DNA from 3 places in the Peribacillus aracenensis genome. Region 3 is predicted to be linked to each of the others. Evidence: riboswitches for the same ligand, from Rfam matches in the RefSeq annotation. Region 3 holds a riboswitch; each other region holds the start of a gene.
What was found. Region 3 has a riboswitch for S-adenosylmethionine ahead of N0M92_RS24640 (YezD family protein). Riboswitches for the same ligand answer to the same signal wherever they lie in the genome.
Positions count from the first base shown of each region.

Region 1: another riboswitch for S-adenosylmethionine. It lies ahead of N0M92_RS10315 (5-methyltetrahydropteroyltriglutamate--homocysteine S-methyltransferase); the one in region 3 lies ahead of N0M92_RS24640 (YezD family protein).
Region 2: another riboswitch for S-adenosylmethionine. It lies ahead of N0M92_RS03815 (methionine biosynthesis PLP-dependent protein); the one in region 3 lies ahead of N0M92_RS24640 (YezD family protein).

Region 1 covers NZ_JANZMJ010000008.1:24,498-32,217, forward strand. The annotation lists gene glpK (glycerol kinase GlpK) at 1-379, opposite strand, end outside; gene N0M92_RS10300 (MIP/aquaporin family protein) at 401-1,225, opposite strand; gene N0M92_RS10305 (glycerol-3-phosphate responsive antiterminator) at 1,452-1,994, opposite strand; gene N0M92_RS10310 (hypothetical protein) at 2,160-2,588, opposite strand; SAM riboswitch class I at 2,755-2,856, shown strand; gene N0M92_RS10315 (5-methyltetrahydropteroyltriglutamate--homocysteine S-methyltransferase) at 3,166-4,269, shown strand; gene N0M92_RS10320 (hypothetical protein) at 4,418-4,939, opposite strand; gene N0M92_RS10325 (CaiB/BaiF CoA transferase family protein) at 5,185-6,285, opposite strand; gene N0M92_RS10330 (amino acid permease) at 6,530-7,720, opposite strand, start outside.
Region 2 covers NZ_JANZMJ010000002.1:240,363-248,082, reverse strand. The annotation lists gene N0M92_RS03835 (ABC transporter ATP-binding protein) at 1-768, shown strand, start outside; partial or broken gene N0M92_RS03830 (IS5/IS1182 family transposase) at 960-1,262, shown strand; gene N0M92_RS03825 (hypothetical protein) at 1,372-1,614, opposite strand; gene fumC (class II fumarate hydratase) at 1,723-3,105, opposite strand; SAM riboswitch class I at 3,432-3,545, shown strand; gene N0M92_RS03815 (methionine biosynthesis PLP-dependent protein) at 3,630-4,742, shown strand; gene metC (cystathionine beta-lyase) at 4,739-5,920, shown strand; gene N0M92_RS03805 (type B 50S ribosomal protein L31) at 6,033-6,281, opposite strand; gene N0M92_RS03800 (ABC transporter ATP-binding protein) at 6,414-7,720, opposite strand, start outside.
Region 3 covers NZ_JANZMJ010000036.1:23,208-30,927, forward strand. The annotation lists gene pabB (aminodeoxychorismate synthase component I) at 1-189, shown strand, start outside; gene pdxR (MocR-like pyridoxine biosynthesis transcription factor PdxR) at 477-1,871, opposite strand; gene pdxS (pyridoxal 5'-phosphate synthase lyase subunit PdxS) at 2,006-2,893, shown strand; gene pdxT (pyridoxal 5'-phosphate synthase glutaminase subunit PdxT) at 2,895-3,494, shown strand; gene N0M92_RS24625 (SDR family NAD(P)-dependent oxidoreductase) at 3,649-4,395, shown strand; gene N0M92_RS24630 (TetR/AcrR family transcriptional regulator) at 4,567-5,154, shown strand; gene ssuE (NADPH-dependent FMN reductase) at 5,367-5,900, shown strand; SAM riboswitch class I at 6,179-6,287, shown strand; gene N0M92_RS24640 (YezD family protein) at 6,458-6,601, shown strand; gene N0M92_RS24645 (phosphoadenylyl-sulfate reductase) at 6,784-7,488, shown strand; gene sat (sulfate adenylyltransferase) at 7,518-7,720, shown strand, end outside.

The DNA of each region.
Region 1 (7,720 bases), on a different contig from region 3:
TTTTATCCCGGAATAGATCATTAAGTCCCTTTTCCTTCAAATCATCACAGATTTCACTTGTTTGCCTGGACTGCCATACAATCGCATTATAGACAGGGGTACCTGTTTCCTTATCCCAAACGACTGCCGTTTCACGCTGATTGGTGATCCCGATCCCGGCAATTTGTTCTGGCTTTACACCGGATTCAGATAGTACTCCGGCAATGACTGCCAGGATCGATCCCCAAATCTCATTGGCGTTATGCTCGACCCAGCCTGGTTTAGGGAAATGCTGCGTGAATTCCTTTTGGGAGGAATGGACGATTTCCCCCTTTTCGTTAAATAAAATCGCCCGCGAACTCGTTGTTCCTTGATCTAATGATAAAATGTATTTTTCCATTGTGTATGCCCCTCCTTTTAATTAACTGGCAATATTTCTGCTTTCCATTTCATGCGACTGTTTTTTTCCAAATGCATAGGCTAATATCAATAGTACCAGGCTTGCACCCAAAACAGACCAAAATCCTGCTGTTATTTCTCCCATAAAGAACGCTTTATAACAAACGGCACCAAGTGAACCCCCAATAATCGGTCCAACGACCGGAATCCATGAATAGCCCCAATTCGAATTGCCCTTGCCCGGTATCGGCAGCAAAAAGTGAGCGATGCGCGGCCCCAGATCGCGGGCCGGATTAATCGCGTATCCTGTCGTTCCGCCAAGTGACATCCCGATCACGACAATCAATAACCCGACAGCGAATGGGTTTAGACCCTCTGTAAAATGATTGGCACCTATAAATAATAAACCAAGAATAAGGATGAAAGTTCCAATCATCTCACTTAATAGATTTGAAAATGTGTGCGGGATTGCAGGTGATGTCGCGAACACACCAAGCTTCGCTCCTGGATCATCCGTAGCTTTCCAGTGTGGCAAATAGTGCAGGAATACTAGAGTTGCTCCAAGGATTGCGCCAATCATTTGGGCAACGATGTAACCGGGCACATCACTCCAAGGAAATTCCCCAATAATGGCAAACCCCACTGTGACTGCCGGGTTTAAATGCGCCCCGCTTATGGAACCCACTGCAAAAACACCCATGGTAACAGCCAATCCCCACGCAATCGTGATAACGATCCAGCCGGCATCTTTTGCATAGGACCCCTTTAAGGATGAACCAGCCCCAATGCCTGCTCCGAATAAAACTAATATCATCGTACCTAATACTTCTCCCCAAAATGGAGTCATGAATAAAACCCCTCCCCTGATAATTTTTTAAACCTTGCCAACAAATAAAGGAGATTCACAGCAGAACTATCTTCATAATATAAATTATGAATAGATCTGTTGTGAATCTCCTAGTCTCCGTCACATCTATTAACTTGTACTGTAAAATATACTTGTTTATGAAAACGCTGTCAATAATTTGTGAAGAATTTATCTATTTTTCTGTAATTTTTTTCAATTTCCCCTATTAAACGATATCCCATAATTCAGTTTTGGAAGTGGTGATTGACGATGCTCCCGCATCGAGGGCATTCAGGACTTCATCCGAAGTACGAATGAGGCCGCCTGCAAAAATCGGTGTCTGCAATCGTTCCTTCACTTCTTTTATCATCCATGGCATGGCGCCCGGCAATACTTCGATATAATCCGGCTTGGTTTTCTGCACCAGCTTATAACTTTTCTCAAGCGCATGTGAATCTATTAAAAAGATTCGCTGGATGGCAATGACCCCCTTTTGCTTCGCCTTCAATATAACGTTTGATTTAGTCGAAATCAGCCCATATGGATTATATTCCTGACAAATGAATTCTGTCGCGTACTCATCACTTCTTATGCCATGGATCAAATCGACATGGTATATCATTTTCTTATTATGCTGCTTTGCCATCATACTTACGTTTTTCAATTGTGATATATGCAAATCAAGAAACACACCTATTTCATAGGAACTCTCTAAAAATCTTTCGAAATCCTTCATGCTTGCTGAAGCAGGCAAAATCTTCTGATCCATCATTATCCTCCTCATTCCCAGAAAAACTCAAAACTTCAAGTCATTTAGTATATTTTAAAGAGCTTGATTTATCAAACACATTTTTTTCATGACCCATATCACCATAACACTATCATACCTGGCACTCCCTTTATAGTTTTCGGCTAAGGATGTATGTAAACTCGATCATAAAGTAAGTTTCATTTTCAATGCACCTTCGACGAGTTCATACGATTTAATTGTGCCAACGGGAATTTTTCTCACGATGTTCCAGGCATTAACATTCATTTTGATCGTTCTTTTTTCAAATTCAAAAAATGGCGGTCTGTTAAATATTTTTTGGTTGATGATTTTCCTGTCAATTGGTTCCATTTCCACTAATTCAAATAAAATCGTTCTTTTTTCCACAGAAACCGGTTTTAATGTAATCCGGAAAGCTACGTTTTTCTTAAACATCATTTTTTTCACTTCCGTCGTTCCGGAAAGCACGATATGTTTTGGCGTAATCTCGACTTTAATATCCTGACCATATGATTTCCTTCTTATGATTTTCTCTATCATGGCTTCAGTTAAAGTTATCGTTATACCATTTTTGAATGGACTGAATGTACTCATCCTTGCATTCCCCTCCTGCCGCTCATATGAATCTTCGGTTATAGCATATGCCGGGTTCCCTGATGTAGTAACACATATCAATAATCGGTATATTCAAAATCTTCCACCTTCAACCCTTGACCTTTATAAAAACTACCTGTATAGTCATAATTAATTTAATAGACAACTCTTATCCAGAGAGGTGGAGGGACTGGCCCTTTGATGCCTCAGCAACAGACTGATCATGTACTGTGCTAATTCCAGAAGTGTAAAAACTTGAAGATAAGAAGAGTATATAGCTTGGTTGCCAACACCTCTTCTTATTTTTAAGAAGAGGTTTTTTATTTTTGGCTCTTTTCGTAAAGATTGTTGTTTTTAAAATGAAACGATTTAAGGTTGATTGGAGCGGAAGTGCGAGACTCCTGCGGGAGCAGCGGGACAGGCGAGACCCGACAGGCGTGTACGCCGAGGAGGCTCACCGCCCGCCCCGCGGAAAGCGAGCATCTGGAGGGGAAATCAACCACACCTCACTACTTGGTAAATAGCAACAAAGTATGCGAAAACAGCCTTATTTTTAAAAGGAAAGAAGGAATGCAACATGTCCATCACATTAACGAAAGCACCATTCAGGGCCGATCACGTCGGGAGTTTATTAAGACCAGAACGTTTACATGTTGCCAGAAAGCAGTTTAAGGAAGGTACCATTTCAGCAGAGCGGCTTCGTGAAGTTGAAACCGAAGAAATCAATCGGATTGTCGAAAAACAAATTGAAGTTGGATTGGAAGCCGTGACGGACGGTGAGTTCAGACGTACATGGTGGCACTTTGACTTCCTCGAACATTTAAATGGCATCGAGGGATATGTGACTGAAAAAGGGCTCACGTTCGATGGTGTGGAAACAGAGAGATATAACGTACGCAATACCGGGAAGGTTTCATTCAATCCTGAACATCCTTTCATTCGTGACTTCATTGAATTGAACAAAATCGTGAACGGACGCGCCGTTGCCAAGCAAACCATTCCCAGTCCGAATCAATTATTTGCTGTAGGCATTCATAATGAAGACATCTACCCTGATATTGAAGACTATGCAAATGATATCATCAAAGCATATCAGCATGCTTTGAAGGCCTTTTATGAAGCAGGTGTGCGTTATCTTCAATTGGATGATGTATATATTGCCAGACTTTCAGCTCCGGATTTCCAGTTCAAAGATGGAAAATATACGAGGGAACAGTTAATCGATCTTGCACTTCGCGTAATTAATGGCGCATTGGAAGGCAAACCAGAAGACCTTGTCGTCACTACACACCTATGTCGTGGGAACTATCAGTCGACTTGGGCATTTGAAGGAAGCTATGCCCGTATCGCCCCAACTTTATTGGCAAAAGAAAAAGTGGATGGATTTTTCTTGGAATATGATGATCAACGCTCAGGGGACTTCAAACCATTGGAATACATACCAAATGGCGGTGCACAGGTCGTACTGGGTGTCGTCACTTCAAAAAATGGGGAAATCGAAGACAAGGAAGCTGTTAAGGCACGCATTAAAGAAGCCTCGCACTTCGTTCCTCTCGAACAATTATGCTTAAGCCCGCAATGCGGCTTCGCCTCCACCCATCACGGCAACAAGCTGACCGAAGAACAGCAATGGGAAAAGCTGAAATTCGTCGTTGATGTAGCAAAAGAAGTATGGGAATGATTTTTTAGCGGAGACTTTAATCCATTCGAACAACCTAATCGGCATCAATATAAGCGTGCCGATTAGGTTTATAATAAAAAGCGTAAAAGACATTCATCCAAAAATCCGAGAGCAAACAAAAAAGAACGGCCACCAGCACGTCCCTTTTTTACTTGCAGCTATCATCATCCATTTTCTTCACAAATATATCATCCGTAACCCTATCTTCCAGCTTGTTCCTCAAGGCCAATTCCGCGGCCTTCCCATCACTAGGCGACCCGTCCGAGAAATACATCGGAAACAACGAGAAGAACATAACATAGAAAGAAAAATAGATGAATTGATACCAGATCACCGAGCTGTCCAGGATATCCTGATACACTAAGCTATAGATGATCAGCATGCTGACTAAATTAAAGATAGCCCCTCCTAAATAGATCAGCGTATTCGTCAATCGATTATCATGTTTCAATCCCTTGAACTCGCAAGTCCCATTCCAAAAATAATATTTCCTCACCTCTATGTTCCGAAAGGCGAAAAGTTTATTGCCACAACCGATCAAGATTTTCTTTTCTGATCCCCCAAAGATCGTGACAAAAAAAATATGCCCGCTCAAATGTATCAGCGTAACGATCGGCATGATCAAAAAAAAGGAAAATAGAAATTTGATGATATCAGAGAGACCAAACACGTTTATGCAACCCTCCTTACCTGAGCAATTTCTTACCAGATGCTACTCTGATACCCTGCCCACATTCGTTATAACTAGTAAATTTTCACAGTAGTGATATATCGCTTACCACAAGTGCTATTGTTCTCCTTCTGCTTAATCCGGGTTGTTTCCAGGTTTTTAGGCCTGACTCCAGCTTAATTCAAAGAAACAGGCTACCTCCTTCCGAAAAAAACTCGGAAAAGTGATAGCCTTAACATCTTCATTTATCGATTGGGGGTGTGAAGAATTTCTGCGTTGTTTTGTCCTGGCCTCAAGCCTGCATGTTTATATTCAGGGGTGAAAACCGATGTTTTGATCGGGCAAGCGATTTGCTTCTGGACATTTCCTTTTCCGTCCGGTACCTCGACGATCATTCCCCTTTCCTTCAATTGGGGGTGTTCGGCCGCTTCAGTGAAGGTTAGAACTGGTTCTGCGCAGGCTTCGAAATCAGCGAATATTTCCTGCCATTCATGAAAATCCCGTTCAAGGAAAGCCAGTCGGACGGCCGTTTTAAACCTGATTCCGCTTTCTTCATCACTTTTGGTGCTCAGTTCATACAATTCGGGTGCACCGATCGCTTCACATAATGCTTTTCGAAAAGGGGGCTCTAGGCTTCCTACCGAAAAATAGCGTCCATCCTTCGTTTCGTAAAAGTCATAAAAGGATCCTCCGTTCAACATCAGTTTTTCTGGTTCAAGCTCGAGGCCCCCTTGTAAATTCAGGGGTGCGGAGATGGCATTCAACGCAAAACTGCAGTCAGTCATGCTGATGTCGATGGCTTGGCCGAATCCCGTACTTTCCCGGTGTATGACTGCAGATAATATACCGATAACAGCATGCAGGGATCCTCCAGCAAGATCTGCTATTTGAGTTCCGTTTTTTGCCGGGCCGTCCTTTTTTGTACCGGAATAGCCTGATAAGCCTGCAATCGAAATATAATTGATATCATGTCCCGGTCGGTCTTTATAGGGACCGGTCTGGCCGAAGCCCGTGATGGAACAGTAAATCAGCTTCGGATTGATCCATTTTAATGCCTCATATCCAAGCCCTAGGCGTTCCATGACACCTGGACGGAACTGTTCAATGACGATATCGTATTCCTTCACTAGATTTTTTACGGATTCAATGGACTCAGATTGTTTCAAATCAAGTGTGATCGACTTTTTCGATCGGTTAAGATATTGGTTCACACCCCATGAATCCGTTGCTCCCGGCCTCTCTACCTTCAAAACATCCGCTCCTAAATCCGCTAGCATCAAAGTGGCAAATGGGCCTGGCAGTAACGTTGAAAAATCCAATACTTTTAAATGAGTCAATAATGTCATCAGCCGTGCACCTTCCCTTTCCATTGGAAATAGTAAAAGCTTTCCCCGTCGTTCTGTACATGCACTTATGCAGAGTTTACGATTATCATATAACACCGCCTGTTATTTTTGTATAAATTTCCATTTTATAAAAATAAAAATCCAGGAATCAGCTTCCTGGATTTTGTTAATGAGCCTATAGAAAACAAGTAAAAGCCGGACAATTTAAAACTACATTGTCCGGCTGATTTTACTTTAAGCTTGTTCATTCATATTTTTTGTCAAAATCAAATTCTACTTCATCAATTTTAACGAATTTAGTTTTTCTCACCAGTTTATAGCCAAACCATAGACCAAGGAAAAGCGGGATTCCCAGGTATGCAGCTATAACACTGCCCCAATCGATATGATCTGAGAAAAATGCTTGGATATTTTGGGACAGGATGACGATCATGCCAATTAAAATGGCAAAGATCGGTCCAATCGGAAACCATAATGCCTTATATGGCAGCTTCTCCAATGAATGGCCTTGAGCGATGAATGCTTTCCGGAAACGGTAATGGCTGATGGAAATGCCGAGCCAAAAGATAAATCCTGTAATTCCAATGGCATTCATTAACCAAATATACACTTTACCATCCCCGAATATGGAGGCTAAAAAGGCCAGCATGCCGATGGAACATGTCAAAATCATGCCTGCAACCGGTACTCCGCGTTTATTAAGTTTTGCAAAAATGCGCGGTGCTTGTCCATCTTTTGCCATTGAGTATAACATACGCGTTGATGCATATAGGCTTGAGTTACCTGCAGATAATACCGCGGTTAAAATGACGGCATTCATAAGCGAAGCGGCAAAGGCCACTCCAGCCTTTTCAAAAATGAGCGTGAATGGGCTTACCATGACGTTATCACCTTGTAAACTTGAGTTCGTATAAGGGATAAGCAGCCCTATAACAAATATTGCAAGTACGTAGAAGAGCAAGATTCTCCAGAAGACACTCTTAATGGCCTTCGGTATATTCCGTGCAGGATCTTCACTTTCCCCGGCAGCCACACCAACAATTTCGGTACCTTGAAAAGAAAAGCCAGCCGCTATGAACACGATGAAGACACCCATGAACCCACCCGGGAAAGGAGCGTCATCGACGGTGAAGTTTTTAAAACCTACTGCTTCGCCGCCCATAATGCCGACGATCATTAGCAGCCCGACGATTATAAAAATAACGATGGCTGTAACCTTTATGAAGGAAAACCAATATTCCCCTTCACCATATCCTTTAACGGATAAATAATTCAAAAGGAAAATGAGCACCAAGAATGATGAACTCCATAACAATGATGGACTATTCGGAAACCAGAATTTCATGATCATTGTCGAGGCTGCCAACTCTGCCGCTATCGTCATCGACCAATTGAACCAATACGTCCATCCCAAGGCAAAACCAAATGCCGGATC
Region 2 (7,720 bases), on a different contig from region 3:
CTGCTAAACAGGAAACCTAAAGCCCTTTCAGGTGGTCAGCGCCAGCGTGTCGCACTTGGCCGGGCCATTGTAAGGGACGCAAAAGTTTTCTTGATGGATGAGCCATTATCCAATCTCGACGCAAAGCTACGGGTTCAAATGCGTGCGGAAATCGCTAAACTACATAAACGGCTCGACACCACAACGATATATGTCACGCATGACCAAACAGAGGCAATGACGATGGCGACACGTCTTGTTGTAATGAAGGATGGTATCATCCAACAGGTCGGTGCACCAAAGGACGTTTATGAGAAACCGATAAACGTTTTCGTCGGCGGCTTTATCGGATCGCCTGCCATGAACTTCTTTACGGGAACCTTAAAAGAAGGCACTATTAAAATAGGCGAACAAACACTTGAAATACCTGAATTGAAGATGAAAATGCTGCGTGATCAAGGATATGTCGGAAAAGATATAATCCTTGGCATCCGTCCGGAGGATTTCCATAATGAAGGTGCTTACTTCACGAAGTCCCCTAACACTGCATTCACAACCCAAATTGATGTAGCCGAACTGATGGGCGCGGAGATCATGCTCTACTCCACATTAGAGGGACAGCACTTCGTCGCACGCGTCGATGCCAAGAATATGATCCAGGCAGGCGAAAATATCGAACTTGCCCTCGATATGAATAAAGCACACTTTTTTGACAAAGGGACTGAACATCGCATTTTAGTGGAAGAAGATGAACAGATGCAGGAAAGCATGAAGTTATCTGCCAATTAAACGTAAAAAGACCCATTCGTAGTGGGTCTCAGACTGTAGACAAACGATGAAAATCGAGTTTGTCTACAGTTTTTTTAGGGGTTTATGCAACTTGAACCTTAATTCCCACTCCAGGCACTCGCTTTTCCCGCAGGAGTCTCGCAGCTTCTGTTCCAATTAACTTTGGATGAACCCTTTATGATCAACTTGAAATGACTACTTTAGATCAACTGGTGCCCGCGAACCATTTGGTTCGTAAAATTGAGGCTCCCTTTGACTTCACTTTCATTTATGATTTGGTGAAGGATATGTATTCAGAAATAGGACGCCCAAGTATTGATCCAGTCATATTAGTCATACTGACTTTCATGCAATTGAAAAAGTTGAACAAATATGGCTTTCCGTTGATTCTTAGGCATTGGTATCCATGATAAAGTGCTCGTTTCTCAACATTTGGGAAAAATTATGAACGTCGCTTTAAAGATACAGACCTGTCTGATCACTTAGGCTATAAATGGAATTTCAAAAGGGGTCGAATTTTTTTGAATCGAACCCCTTTTGTCTACAAACTGAGACCCGTTCATTATGGGTCTTTTTACGTTTATTCAAATAAAAGGGGTAGATTCATTCCTGGACCAATACCACTTCATCATGTCCGCATTCAGAGCATTTCATGAGATGCGGGCATTGGCCTTTTTGAAGGGATTTAGGGTATCCGTCGTTTTCTTTAAGTATGTCGATATCCATATAAGCACTGTAATCATCAGCGTAGTCCATGAATTTCCCTTTGTCATCAAGTTCACTGCCGCATTTCGGGCAATTCACATGAATTTTTCTTAGACCGTTGCAAAGCGGGCATAAAGACATTGTTTTTCCTCCTGTTCACGATACCTATGATCTCAGTATTTGTTCATTCCATTATTTTAACCCATGGAAACACCCTCCCTAATACCAAGGGAGGGCACATCCATTCAATTATTTATTAACCATGTTAGCAGGATCGACCCATGCATTGAATTCACCTTCCGTCAGGAACTCCAATTTCAACGCAGCTTCTTTCAATGTTGAGTTGTCCTTGAATGCAGTTTTGGCGATTTTGGCTGCTTTTTCATAACCGATATGGGGGTTCAATGCTGTTACCAACATAAGGGAACGTTCTACATTTTCTTTGATTTTATCTTCATTTGCAGTGATGCCCACCGCACAATTATCGTTGAATGAATGAATGCCTTCCGTCAATAATTTTACCGTTTGCAGGAAGTTATAGATGATGACAGGCTTGAATACATTCAACTCAAAATTACCTTGGCTTGCTGCAAAGCCAATTGTAGCATCGTTACCCACGATTTGTGTTGCAATCATGGTAAGCGCTTCACTTTGTGTTGGATTGACTTTACCTGGCATGATGGAGCTGCCTGGCTCGTTTTCCGGAATGGCTATTTCACCGATTCCGCTTCTTGGACCACTTGCCAGCCATCTGACATCGTTCGCAATTTTCATTAAATCCGCTGCCAATGCTTTTAAAGCACCGTGTGCGTAGACGATTTCGTTATGGCTTGTCAATGCATGGAACTTATTATCAGATGTGACAAAAGGATATCCAGTATCAGCTGCAATTTGTTTGGCGGAAAGTCCCGGGAATTCTTTTTTTGTATTGATTCCGGTTCCTACAGCCGTTCCTCCTAGTGCAAGGTTCAATAATTTTTGGCTGCTTTCTTCAATCATCGCTAGATCTTTGTCAAGCATCGCTTTCCAACCGGAAATCTCTTGTCCCAATGTTAATGGTGTAGCATCTTGAAGATGTGTCCGGCCAATTTTCACGACATCCCAAAATTCTTTTTCCTTTGTATCGAATGTATCACGAAGAGCTTTAATGGCAGGAACCAATTTTTCAGCGACTTCCATAAAGGCAGCAATATGCATGGCTGTCGGGAAAGTATCATTGGAGCTCTGTGCCTTGTTAACATCATCATTCGGATGAAGGGTTTCCGATTCACCATTTTCTTTTAACCATTCATTTCCTTTGTTTGCGACCACTTCATTCACGTTCATGTTACTTTGCGTACCGCTTCCCGTTTGCCAAACTACAAGCGGGAAATGTTCATCTAGCGTTCCTTCAAGGATTTCGCCGCAAATCTTGACGATGGCATTCTTTTTAACTTCCGAAAGATCACCAAGATCATAGTTCACCTTTGCCGCAGCTTGTTTAACGTATGCAAATGCACGAACTAATTCAATCGGCATTTTTTCGTTACCGATTTTGAAATTGTTACGACTTCTCTCGGTTTGTGCTCCCCAATATTTATCAGCAGGAACTTTCACTTCACCCATCGTATCTCGTTCGATTCTGTATTCCATGTGTTCTCCTCCTATGTTTGCACTATTCATTGAAGACCAATTTGCATATGAAATGAATAATGTCGTATTATTCTTCCTCTCCATACATTGTACAAACTTTATTATTTTAAAGCAAAAATATCCGCTGACCTTTCACTTTTGCCGAAAATTCCATGACCCTTCGTGTTTATATGAAGATTCGGATATTCTTTTTTTAGATACATAAAGTGTTGACGCACTAGGCACCAATTAACCTGGTCATGAACATCCAAGCATTATCCATCCCAAAATGTCCTTGACAGTATTTTGTATATATAGTAAATTCAAAAGAAATTGAATAATCTAAACTCTTATCGAGAGAGGTAGAGGGAATGGCCCGATGACACCTCAGCAACCTTCATTTGTTTCAAACCAATGAAAAGGTGCTAATTCCACAAGTTTGTGAACTTGGAAGATAAGAAGAATGACTCGTCCTTATAATCAAAGTCTTCTTCTTAAAGAAGACTTTTTTTTATTTTATATAACTCAAAGGAGCAGTGAAAACCATGTACAAAACTGAAACATATCTTGCTCAATTAGGAAACCGCAGCGAAACGGCGACAGGAACAGTCAATCCGCCAGTATACTTTTCAACAGCTTTTCGCCATGAAGGAATTGGCCAATCGACGGGATTCGACTACACAAGGACAGGTAATCCTACACGCCAATTATTGGAGCGTTCCATCGCCGATCTGGAAAAAGGTGACCAAGGTTATGCCTGCAGTTCAGGAATGGCCGCCATTTCCACTATCCTTGCCCTTTTTAAATCAGGTGATGCCTGGATTGTCAGCGAGGATCTTTATGGCGGTACATATCGTCTGTTAGAACAAGGTTTTAAAAAATGGGGGTTGCAGTGTGACTATGTAAACACTTGTTGTTTGGAGGATATAGAAAAAGCCATCACTCCTCACACGAAAGCCATCTTCATCGAAACTCCCACTAACCCTCTTATGCAGCAAACGGACATTAGCGCTGTTGCCGCATTGGCCAAACAATATAATTTACTATTGATCGTTGATAATACTTTTTACACGCCTCTTATTCAACAACCCATCCTGCTTGGAGCGGATATCGTGATTCACAGTGCCACCAAGTATCTCGGTGGTCATAATGATGTGCTCGCCGGACTGATCGTTGCTAGCGGCGCTGAATTATGTGATGCACTTGCCTTCCATCATAATGGTACCGGAGCTGTCTTGAGCCCCTTTGATTCTTGGCTGTTGATGCGTGGAATGAAAACCTTGGCATTGCGGATGGAGCGTCATGAAAAGAATGCCAAAATACTTGTAGATTACTTGTCGGAACATGATTGTGTCACGGACGTATTGTATCCCGGGAAAGGCGGCATGATTTCATTCCGTATCATTGATGAATCGGCGGTCAACCCCTTTTTACAATCGCTCTCATTAATTTCCTTTGCAGAAAGCCTTGGAGGGGTTGAAAGCTTTATCACCTATCCTGCCACACAAACGCATGCCGATATACCGCTTGAAGTCAGAACGGCAAATGGAGTTTGTAATCGCCTGCTCCGCTTCTCCGTTGGCATCGAGGATAGCGATGATTTGATTCAGGACTTGCAGCAAGCATTCGCACATGTGAAAAGGGAGGCGCTACGATGACAGGTCATGATTTTAGCTTTGAAACGAAATTACTTCATAATCAGCATAAATTCGATCCGGCAACGGGCGGTGTGAGCGTCCCCATTCAGCATGCATCGACTTTCCATCAATCCGATATCGATCAATTTGGCAAATATGATTACAGCAGAAGCGGGAACCCGACTCGCGAAGCACTTGAAGACATCATTGCCGAACTTGAGGAAGGCACTCACGGCTTTGCTTTTTCATCAGGTATGGCTGCCATTTCAACAGCCTTCCTGCTATTGTCTGCCGGGGATCATATCGTCATTTCCGAAGATGTGTACGGCGGAACATTCAGGATGGTCACAAGCGTATTGACTCGTTTCAATATTGAGCATACCTTCGTTGACATGACGGACCTTGAAAGCGTCAAAGCCGCCGTTCAGCCAAATACCAGGGCCATATATATCGAAACGCCTTCAAATCCGTTACTTAAAGTGACCGATATTCAAGCCGTATGTGATATCGCCAAAAAAGCTGGTGCCTTAAGTTTTGTTGATAACACATTCTTGACCCCGGCATTGCAAAAACCGTTGAAACTGGGCGCTGATGTTGTCCTTCATAGCGCGACGAAGTTTTTATCCGGACATAGTGATGTGGTAGCTGGGCTTGCGGTAGTGAAAGATCCGGAATTGGCCGCAAGACTCGGTTCGCTCCAAAACTCCTTTGGAGCGGTCCTTGGTGTCCAGGATGCCTGGCTTGTAATGAGAGGTTTGAAAACCTTATCAGTTAGAATGGAACATTCACAAAAAGGGGCAGAAAAGATTGCAGCCTACTTAAAGGAACAGCCATTGGTGAAAAAAGTGTATTATCCCGGCCTTCCCGATCATCCACAGCACACCATCCAGAAAGGCCAGTCACTTGGAGCGGGGGCGGTCCTATCATTTGAATTGGAAAGTGAGGAAGTCTTCCGTTCTTTCGTGAACACTGTCGAGCTCCCTGTTTTTGCCGTAAGCCTTGGAGCGGTCGAATCTATATTATCTTACCCAGCCAAAATGTCCCATGCTGCCATGCCTGATGATGAAAGGGAAAAGCGAGGCATCACGAACAGCTTGCTCCGCCTCTCTGTCGGACTTGAAAATCCGGACGATTTAATAAAGGACTTCGATGCAGCCCTCGTTAATATTGCCAAAGGGGAAGCAATTGCTGCAAAATGATTTCAGGATGGGTGCCTCATGATTATGGGCACCCTTTTCCTTAGCAACATTATTAACTCTTTTCCAAACCCAGTCATAAAAAAAGACCATCGATTTCCCGATGGCCTGACTCTCATTTCTTCATATTATATTTATCCAGGAAGCGATCCACCCGTCCGCCTTTTTCAGCAAACTTCTGCTTTCCGGTATAAAAAGGGTGCGTATCTGAACTGATTTCCACTTTTAATAATGGATACGTTTGGCCGTCTTCCCACTCGATCGTTTCATTTGACGTTTTCGTGGAGCCCGTCAAAAATTTATACCCACTGTTGGTATCCATGAATACCACTTGTCGATAATCTGGATGAATTTCTTGTTTCACTATAATCACCTCATCATCTGTATAGGTATATCTTAAACGTAATGATTACTATTATCAACATTTTTGCTTGAGGATGCCGATTACGACACCCTCATTATAGTTTGGTCTTGATTATCCATCCTTATTCTGTGTTCAGCCAGCCATGCCTTTATGCGGACCAGCCTGCAGTTCATACATTTGATAATACTTCCCTTTTAACTCCATTAATTCTTCATGTGTACCTTGCTCAGCAATCCGCCCTTTATCCAGTACAAGAATTTGGTCGGCATTTTTTATCGTGGATAGTCTATGGGCAATGATGAAGGTCGTTCTCCCTTTTTTCAGCACTTCCATTCCCTCCTGGATAATTGCCTCGGTTTCAGTATCGATGCTTGCTGTCGCTTCATCCAAAATCAATATCGCCGGATTGAATGCAAGAGCACGTGCAAAGGAGATTAGCTGCCGCTGTCCGGAAGACAATGTTCCCCCTTTTTCGATCACAGGTTCATCCAACCCTAAAGGAAGATGCTTCAGCACTTTGTCCCCCCCTACATCTCTTAATGATTTTTCAACCATTTCCCTTGTGATGCCTTTATGATTCAGACTGATATTAGAAGCGATGGTGCCAGTGAACAAATAGGGATCCTGAAGGACGATTCCCATATGCTCCCTAAGTGTCTGATGGGGGATATCCAATATATTCGTGCCATCGATTTTGATTTGACCTTCACTACTGTCATAAAAACGGAACAATAAATTCATTATGGAACTTTTTCCTGACCCAGTATGGCCAACTAAAGCGACCGTTTCCCCTTGTTTAGCGGAGAAGGAAATATCCCTTAACACATATTCATTATCTTTATAACCAAAAGAAACATTTTCGAATTGCACATTTCCTTTGTATCTGGACATGTTTTCATCACTGACTGCCAATCCCTGCTCATCCAATAAACTGAATGCCCGCTCCCCTGCAACAAGTGCCTGTTCAAGGTTAGCGAACTGATTGACGATTCCGTGAAGCGGATGAAGCAGGCGGCTGATCAAATCAACAATTGCATACATCATCCCTAAAGAAATGGCTGAACTCGCTGTAAGGGAAATCCCGCCGAAATACCAGACAAATGCCATTAGCGCCAAAACCTTAATGACCCCGATCAAGTTTCCACCCGTCAACGAATTCAAATGGAGCATTTTATTTTGATAGGAATAATGCTCCCGGTTCAGATTTTCAAAAGATTGCTTTGTCTCCTTTTCACGTCCAAATGCCTGGATGATGCTCATTCCAGAAATGGATTCATTGATCATCCCATTAATATCGCTGACCCGTTCCCGAATGATGTGATTATATTTCGAGGCGAATTTGCGGTATACCATCGTCCAGATAACGATGATCGGAATAAGTAAAAGTCCAATGGTACCAACTCGTGGATCCAGAATATACAAAGCAATCAGTACCCCGA
Region 3 (7,720 bases):
AAGATAAATGGTGAACTCTATACCCCTCCGGTGGACTCAGGTCTCCTTGCTGGAACATTTCGTCAAGACTTAATCAGGAAGAAGGAAATCAAAGAAAAAGCCATTTCAAAGGATGATCTAAATAACGCTGAGGAAATTTGGTTTATTAATAGCGTGCGAGGGAAATTAAAAGTGAATTTATCTTTCTAAGCTGATTATTCGTAAAAAGTGAAAACTGAAATCTATATTGCAGTTTAAGAATGCTTGCGAGTGAAAAATATTTAATTGCTGACGATTAAACCGGAAATTCAGGAATGAGTATTAGAATAGCATTCGGCTCCAGACATTCGGCCGGAGTGTCGCAAATTTCTTCAACGGTTTCATCACAAATAAAAGTCTTGTATTAAAATCATGAAAGGGAATCGGGAAGAGAGCATTCCGAACCTCATTTTGTTTGACAAGTGCAAAGAAGTTCACGACAGTGAACTTCTTTTTCTTTATAAACCCCATGAGATCAATAAAAGGTGGATGGCCTTTTCCAATTCGGATTCAGGGATCCCTGCAAAGCCCAATATGATTTTTGGAGGGGCATCGTCAATTTTTTCAATAGAATATGTCGATAGTCCATAAATTTTAATATGATTTTCGTTTGCCCTTTGAATAAGTGTCTCTTCATCCATGCCGTTCTTAACGATGAGGACGATATGCAATCCTGACCGTTCACCAATGATCTTTATTTGCTTATGTGGTTTAAACAAATCGATCACTTTATCCAACTTGCGACGGTAAACTTTCCTCATTCGATTCAAATGCTTTTCGAAATCCCCTTCCTTCATGAACTGTGTCAACACATGCTGATCAATCCGAGAAACGGTGGAATGGTAAAAAGATAATTCCTGTTGATGAATTTGTAACAATGGAGCGGGAAGAACCATATAACTGATCCGAATCGATGGCATCAACGATTTGGAAAACGACCCTAAATAAATGACCTTATCACCAGCATCCATACTTTGTAAGGAAGGAATTGTTTTTCCACTATAACGAAATTCGCTATCATAATCGTCTTCGATAATATAGCGGTTAGTTGCCCCTTGGGACCAGTTCAACAATCGCGTCCGTCTGTTAACGGATAGGATCGTCCCATTTGGGAAGTGATGAGAGGGAGTGACATACACGACGTCGATCTTTGAATCTTCAATTTGGTTAACCTTTACGCCTTCTTCATCAATTTGCAGGGGGTGGACTTCATTTGGGTAGCTGCGTAAAATCCGGTGAATCAAGTGATACCCAGGATCTTCAACACCATAGATGGCATTTTTATCGAATAGGAGGACAAGCTGCTGCAATAAAATTTCCATTCCTGCACCAATGATGATCTGTTCGGGAACACATTGTACACCACGTGCATGATACAAATAATGTGCAATTTCACATCGTAGTTCATATTCCCCTTGAGAATCCCCCAGTAAAAGAAGATCTTGATGTGATTCATCGATTTTGCTTTTCGTGTATTTTCTCCATTTTTCAAATGGGAAGTGTTCCGTGTCAATTTGGCTGGGATGAAAATGATACAGTAATTCCCCTTTTTTATGATCATCTTTTTCCAAGGATACTTGGTTCGTTTGTGTATATTCTAAATCCTCGAATGTTTGAATATAGTACCCTTTTCTGGGTATGACTTCAACGTATCCTTCAGCAGTCAATTGTTCATATGCAGTCTCGACAGTATTTTGACTTATTTGAAGGAACTCTGCCAATTTCCGTTTGGACGGCAACTTTGTACCGTAAAGTAGACGGCCATCAATGATTTCTTTTTTAATATGTGAATATAATTGTTCGTACAAAGGTATTTCACTTAACCTAATTAAATCACAAGAAAGCATATTCATTTTGTTTCCACCTTTTATAATAATTTAATGCTGACCCCATTAATTTTATTAAAACTGATACTTTCAATGTGGTCAACTATTTTTTATACTAAGTCTAACAAATCTAAAAAATGCAAATATTAGGGGGAAGAGAAATGGAAAAATTATTAGGAACTGAAACAGTAAAAAGAGGAATGGCACAAATGCAAAAGGGTGGCGTAATCATGGACGTCATTAACGCTGAACAAGCAAAAATCGCAGAAGCATCAGGTGCTGTCGCTGTCATGGCATTGGAAAGGGTTCCTTCCGACATCCGTGCGGCTGGCGGGGTAGCTAGAATGGCAGATCCGCGAATTGTCGAGGAAGTAATGAATGCAGTGTCCATCCCGGTCATGGCTAAAGCAAGGATTGGCCATATTGTTGAATCAAGGGTACTTGAATCCATGGGAGTGGATTATATCGATGAAAGTGAAGTGCTGACTCCTGCTGATGAAGAATACCATATTCTGAAAAGTGATTTCACCGTACCTTTCGTTTGTGGATGCCGTGATTTAGGCGAAGCTGCACGCCGTATTGGTGAAGGAGCATCAATGCTTCGTACAAAAGGAGAACCAGGTACTGGTAATATTGTGGAAGCTGTGCGTCATATGAGAAAGGTACAGTCACAAATTCGTAAAGTGAGCATCATGAGTGATGATGAATTAATGACAGAGGCAAAAAATATTGGAGCCCCTTATGAAATTTTAAGAGAAATCAAACGCACAGGTAAATTGCCTGTAGTTAACTTTGCAGCTGGCGGAATTGCCACTCCAGCTGATGCAGCACTGATGATGGAATTGGGAGCAGATGGCGTTTTCGTGGGTTCTGGTATTTTTAAATCTGAAAATCCAGAAAAATTCGCATCGGCAATCGTTCAAGCTACTACATATTTCACCGATTATGAATTGATTGGCCGGTTATCCAAAGAGTTGGGCAGTGCAATGAAAGGAATTGATATTTCCAAACTAGCTCCGGCAGAACGGATGCAGGAACGTGGATGGTAATATGATAACTATTGGTGTTTTGGGATTACAGGGAGCAGTTGAAGAACACTTGAACCAAATCAAAGCTGCCGGCGAACAAGCAATTATAGTAAAAAAACCGGAACAGTTGCTGGAAATCGACGGCTTGATCATTCCAGGCGGAGAAAGCACTACGATGAGGAAGCTAATGGATCGTTATGGATTTATGGAACCGATCAAAACTTTCTTCGAGGGTAAAAAACCTATTTTCGGTACTTGTGCAGGGATGGTATTGGCGGCCAATGAATTGGCTGGCGATGAGAATGCCTATCTTGGACTAATGGACATTTCCGTGAAACGGAACGGATTTGGACGTCAACGGGATAGTTTCGAGGCGGAACTAACAATCAAAGGAATGGAAGACCCTTATAAGGCTGTATTCATCCGGGCGCCGTTTGCTGATGGAATTGGAGAAGGTGTGGAAGTATTGGCTGTTTATGAAGAGAATGTAGTGGCTGCAAGACAAGACCATGTCCTTGTCAGTGCGTTTCATCCAGAATTAACAGGTGATGATCGTTTTCTACAACTTTTCATTGAAATGGTGAAGACCTCCGTAAGTAAGGTCGAATTGAAAACCTCCTAAACAAATGAAGCTGTCCTATTAATAGGGCAGCTTCAATTTTGAATGCTCCTAACACTTTAAAAATACATTTTGCTTGAATTCAACATCCTTTACTTTTATAATAAAAAAGTAAGTGATCACTAACATACTTTTTATTGGTGAGAGGGGAATGGAAATGACAGCAAGAGTTGCAGTTATTACAGGAGGAGCAAGCGGAATTGGCCGAGCAACATGCTTGAAATTCGCAGCAAAGGGGGACAAGGTCGTCGTTGCGGATTTTAATGAGGAAATGGGACAGGAAACTGTTGAACAGATAAAAGCGGATGGTGGAGAGGCCATCTTTGTTAAAACGGATGTTTCTAAGCAGGAAGAAGTTGAATCGTTAATCAATAAAGCAGTGCAAACATACGGAAGGATCGATATCATGTTTAATAATGCCGGCATTGGTGCAGGCGGTATGATCCTCGATCAAGATATGGAGGGTTACTTCAAAACGATTGGAGTGAACCAGCACGGAGTTGCTTTTGGAATCATGGCAGCAGGAAGGAAAATGAAGGAGCTAGATAACAAGGGGGTCATTATAAATACCGCTTCCGTGTTTGGCTACTTAGCTTCCCATGGGACTTTTGCCTATCAGGCAACTAAAGGCGCAGTAAGAATGATGACACAGACAGCAGCTTTGGAATTGGGCGCTTATGGCATACGCGTAGTGGGCATTGCGCCAGGCGGGGTTGACACTCCTATCATACAAGGCTATAAAGATATGGGAATCATCGATAAATTGAATGCAAGTCAAATGCGCGGTAAATTAATCAAGCCAGAAGCCATTGCAAATGCCGTCTATCTATTATCGTTAGAGGAAGCGGATGCGATCAATGGAAGTGTAGTCATGGTCGATGATGGCTATGCATCTTTTAAGTGATTTTCAAAAAATAGAAACATCGTCCCAATCAGACGATGTTTTCTATTTATGATATATGGGAATATTAATTCTAACAAATCAAAGGTAATATTGACCGATTGCTACCACCGAGATATCATAGAAATAGATTGGTGAAACCGGTCTTATCTTTATAAAAGAAGGTTGATATTTTTGAAAAAAGGGCAGCAAACCAAAGAACGAATCATAAATGTAGCCCGGACTCTTTTTGCCACTAAAGGTTTTGACATGACAAGAACGAATGAAATTGCCTCTGCATGCAATGTTTCCGAAGCTACTATTTACAAATACTTTGACAGCAAAAAAGATTTGCTTTTGGCTACAATCACCCCTAATGAAAATGAGGAATCCGAAGATGTGACTAGCCATCTAGCCACGGATGAACTAGTGGAGAATCATGTTTGCACCATGATAAGAAAAATTCTTGAAAATAAAGAACAGTTTTCAATATTATTTAGGGAAACACAATTCGATCAAGATATTTCAAAGCAATATATAGATCAGATTTTCAAGCCAAATGCCAAGCATATTGAAATACAAAAGAGAATAGATAGCGGAGAGATACAATATATCTCTGACATTATCCTATTTAATGTAGGGATCATTTCTTTTACATTGGCATTATCTACACATTATGAAATCCATCAACAAAAAAAGGAGCCGTATTTTACTTCTGAACGAATTAAGAACATTGCACAACTTTTGGTATATGGTATTCATGGTAAACAAAATCATACATAAAGAAACGGTCATATTTAAAGGCATGTGCATCAAGCCGCAAATATGACCGTTTTATATGCATTCAGAAACGATACAGTCAAATTTGTGAATCCATTAAACCAGAGTGTAAGATTTGACTTATATTTTTCAGACTATTACGATAAATGCATACTACACGAAATGCTTTACGAAGAATTTATCTGGAAAATCATGTAACAATGGAGGGGTATTATATGAGCGATATCGTAATTTTATCAGGAAGTCCGGCTATTCCATCAAGAACGGACATTTCACTAAAACATATTCAATCATTAGTCGAAAAAGAAGGATTTACCACAGCTTATTTCTCAATAACGGATTTCTCAGCAGATGATTTATTCCAAGGGAAATATAATAGTGATGATATCTTAAAACTTTCAGAGAGAATTCAAGCAGCCAGAGGAATCATCATTGGTTCACCGGTTTATAAGGCTTCCTATACAGGTGTATTAAAAGCCTTGATTGATTTGCTGCCAGAAGGCGCTTTCAAGGGTAAGCCAGTTCTGCCAATCATGATTGGTGGAAGTAACAGGCATCTATTGGCGATTGACTATGCGCTTAAACCATTAATCTCAATATTAAAAGGCGAGCCGCTTCAGGGCATTTATTTTGTTGATAAAGAAATAGATAAACAGAATTCTGAAAATCCGATTAATGATTCACATTTAATTGACCGTGTCCAGAGTCAAGTTCAAGAATTTGTAGAAGCGATACAGTTAAGAAATTAATGAATTCAAGTAATCCTTTCAACAAAAGGACAGGCATTCAAACGTATTTCTTAAAGTGATTACAGCCGTCAATAATAGGTTTATTAATGAAAATAGACTCATTTTTTTGGAGACTTTATCTAAAAAAATAAGTCTATTTTCGTATTTAAATGAACATAAAATCATAAATTGAATAGTGTGTATAAAAATAACAGTTCATCCATAATATTAAACCAAGTTATTTTATAAGAAAACTCCATTGACAAGGATTAAATATATGTTAATATTTAAAATAATAAAACTTATCCAGAGCGACGGAGGGAATTGGCCCTTTGAAGTCCAGCAACCTGCATGATGGATGCAAGGTGCTACCTCCAACAAAATGTTGATCATTTTGGAAGATAAGGTAATGATATTTACCTTGGGATCTTTCCATCATGGAAAGATTTTTGTTTTTGGAAAAATTTCAGGTAAACCATAACAATGTAAGGTTGTATGGAATTATATAAAACTAAGAAATACATTTAATCAGCGTCGAAAATAAAATATTCGCGGATTTTCTTAAAGGAGGAACTGGTTTGGATAAAGAGAATCAGCTTGAAGAAATATTTGAACGACTTCAAGAAATGCTTAATTCAATGAAATATGGATCCATTACACTTATAGTCCAGGATGGTAAAATCATTCAAATGGAAAGAAATGAAAAATTAAGAATTAAATAAGGTATCTGCTGACTAGAAAAACTAGAGGCGGGTTTAACTGATATAAAGAGAGTATTGGTTAGATTCGTCTCTTTTTCCTAGAATCAGATAAACTGGGGAAGATTAAAACGGGTATTGATCAACAGATACTCTAACCTGATACAGCAAGTTTTTAGAGGGGGCTACAAAAGTTGGCTGGATTAATAAACTATGAAAATTTCAATTCAGGGGAATTCCCTGTATTTCCTGAAGACAGTGACACAAAAGGAGCTTTGGAAGTTCTGCAATGGGCGAATGACCATTATGGAAACAAACTGATTTATGCTTGCAGTTTTGGTATTGAAGGCATCGTGCTTACGGATTTATTGGCGAAGGTCAACCCTTCGGCAAAAATTGTTTTCCTTGATACAGATGTTCATTTTGAAGAGACCTACCAATTGATTGAGCAAGTGAAGAAGCGCTATCCAAAACTTTCAATCGAAATGAAGAAACCTGCCTTGACGCTTGAGGAACAAGCAGCGGAATATGGGGATGAATTATGGCTTAGTGATTCCAATAAGTGCTGTAACATCCGTAAGATCATTCCGCTTACCGATGTGCTTTCAACGGCAACAGCCTGGCTTTCGGGACTGCGGAGGGAGCAATCCGAGACAAGGGCTAAAACCGAGTATATCAATAAGGATAATAAGTTCAAGTCGGTTAAAATATGTCCACTCATACATTGGACATGGAAAGACGTTTGGCGCTACGCCCACAAAAACGGACTTCCATATAATATCCTGCATGATAATGGATATCCTAGCATTGGATGTAAAACGTGTACAGCACCTGCATTCAATGCAGATGATTTACGCTCAGGCCGTTGGCAAGGAGCACAAAAAACGGAATGCGGATTGCATTTATCTTAAATAAATAGAAACCATAGGGGGAAATTAGCATGACAATCAGTCTACCGCACGGAGGAACATTAATCGATCTTTGGGAACCAAAATATGATTTTAGTAAAATAACAAAGTCAATCGAAATCGATGAAATCGCTTTAAGTGATCTTGAATTGATAGGCACTGGTGCCTACAGCCCGATTAAGGGATTCTTTACAAAAAGTGACTATGAGACAGTGGTCAGGGAAATGAGGCTTAG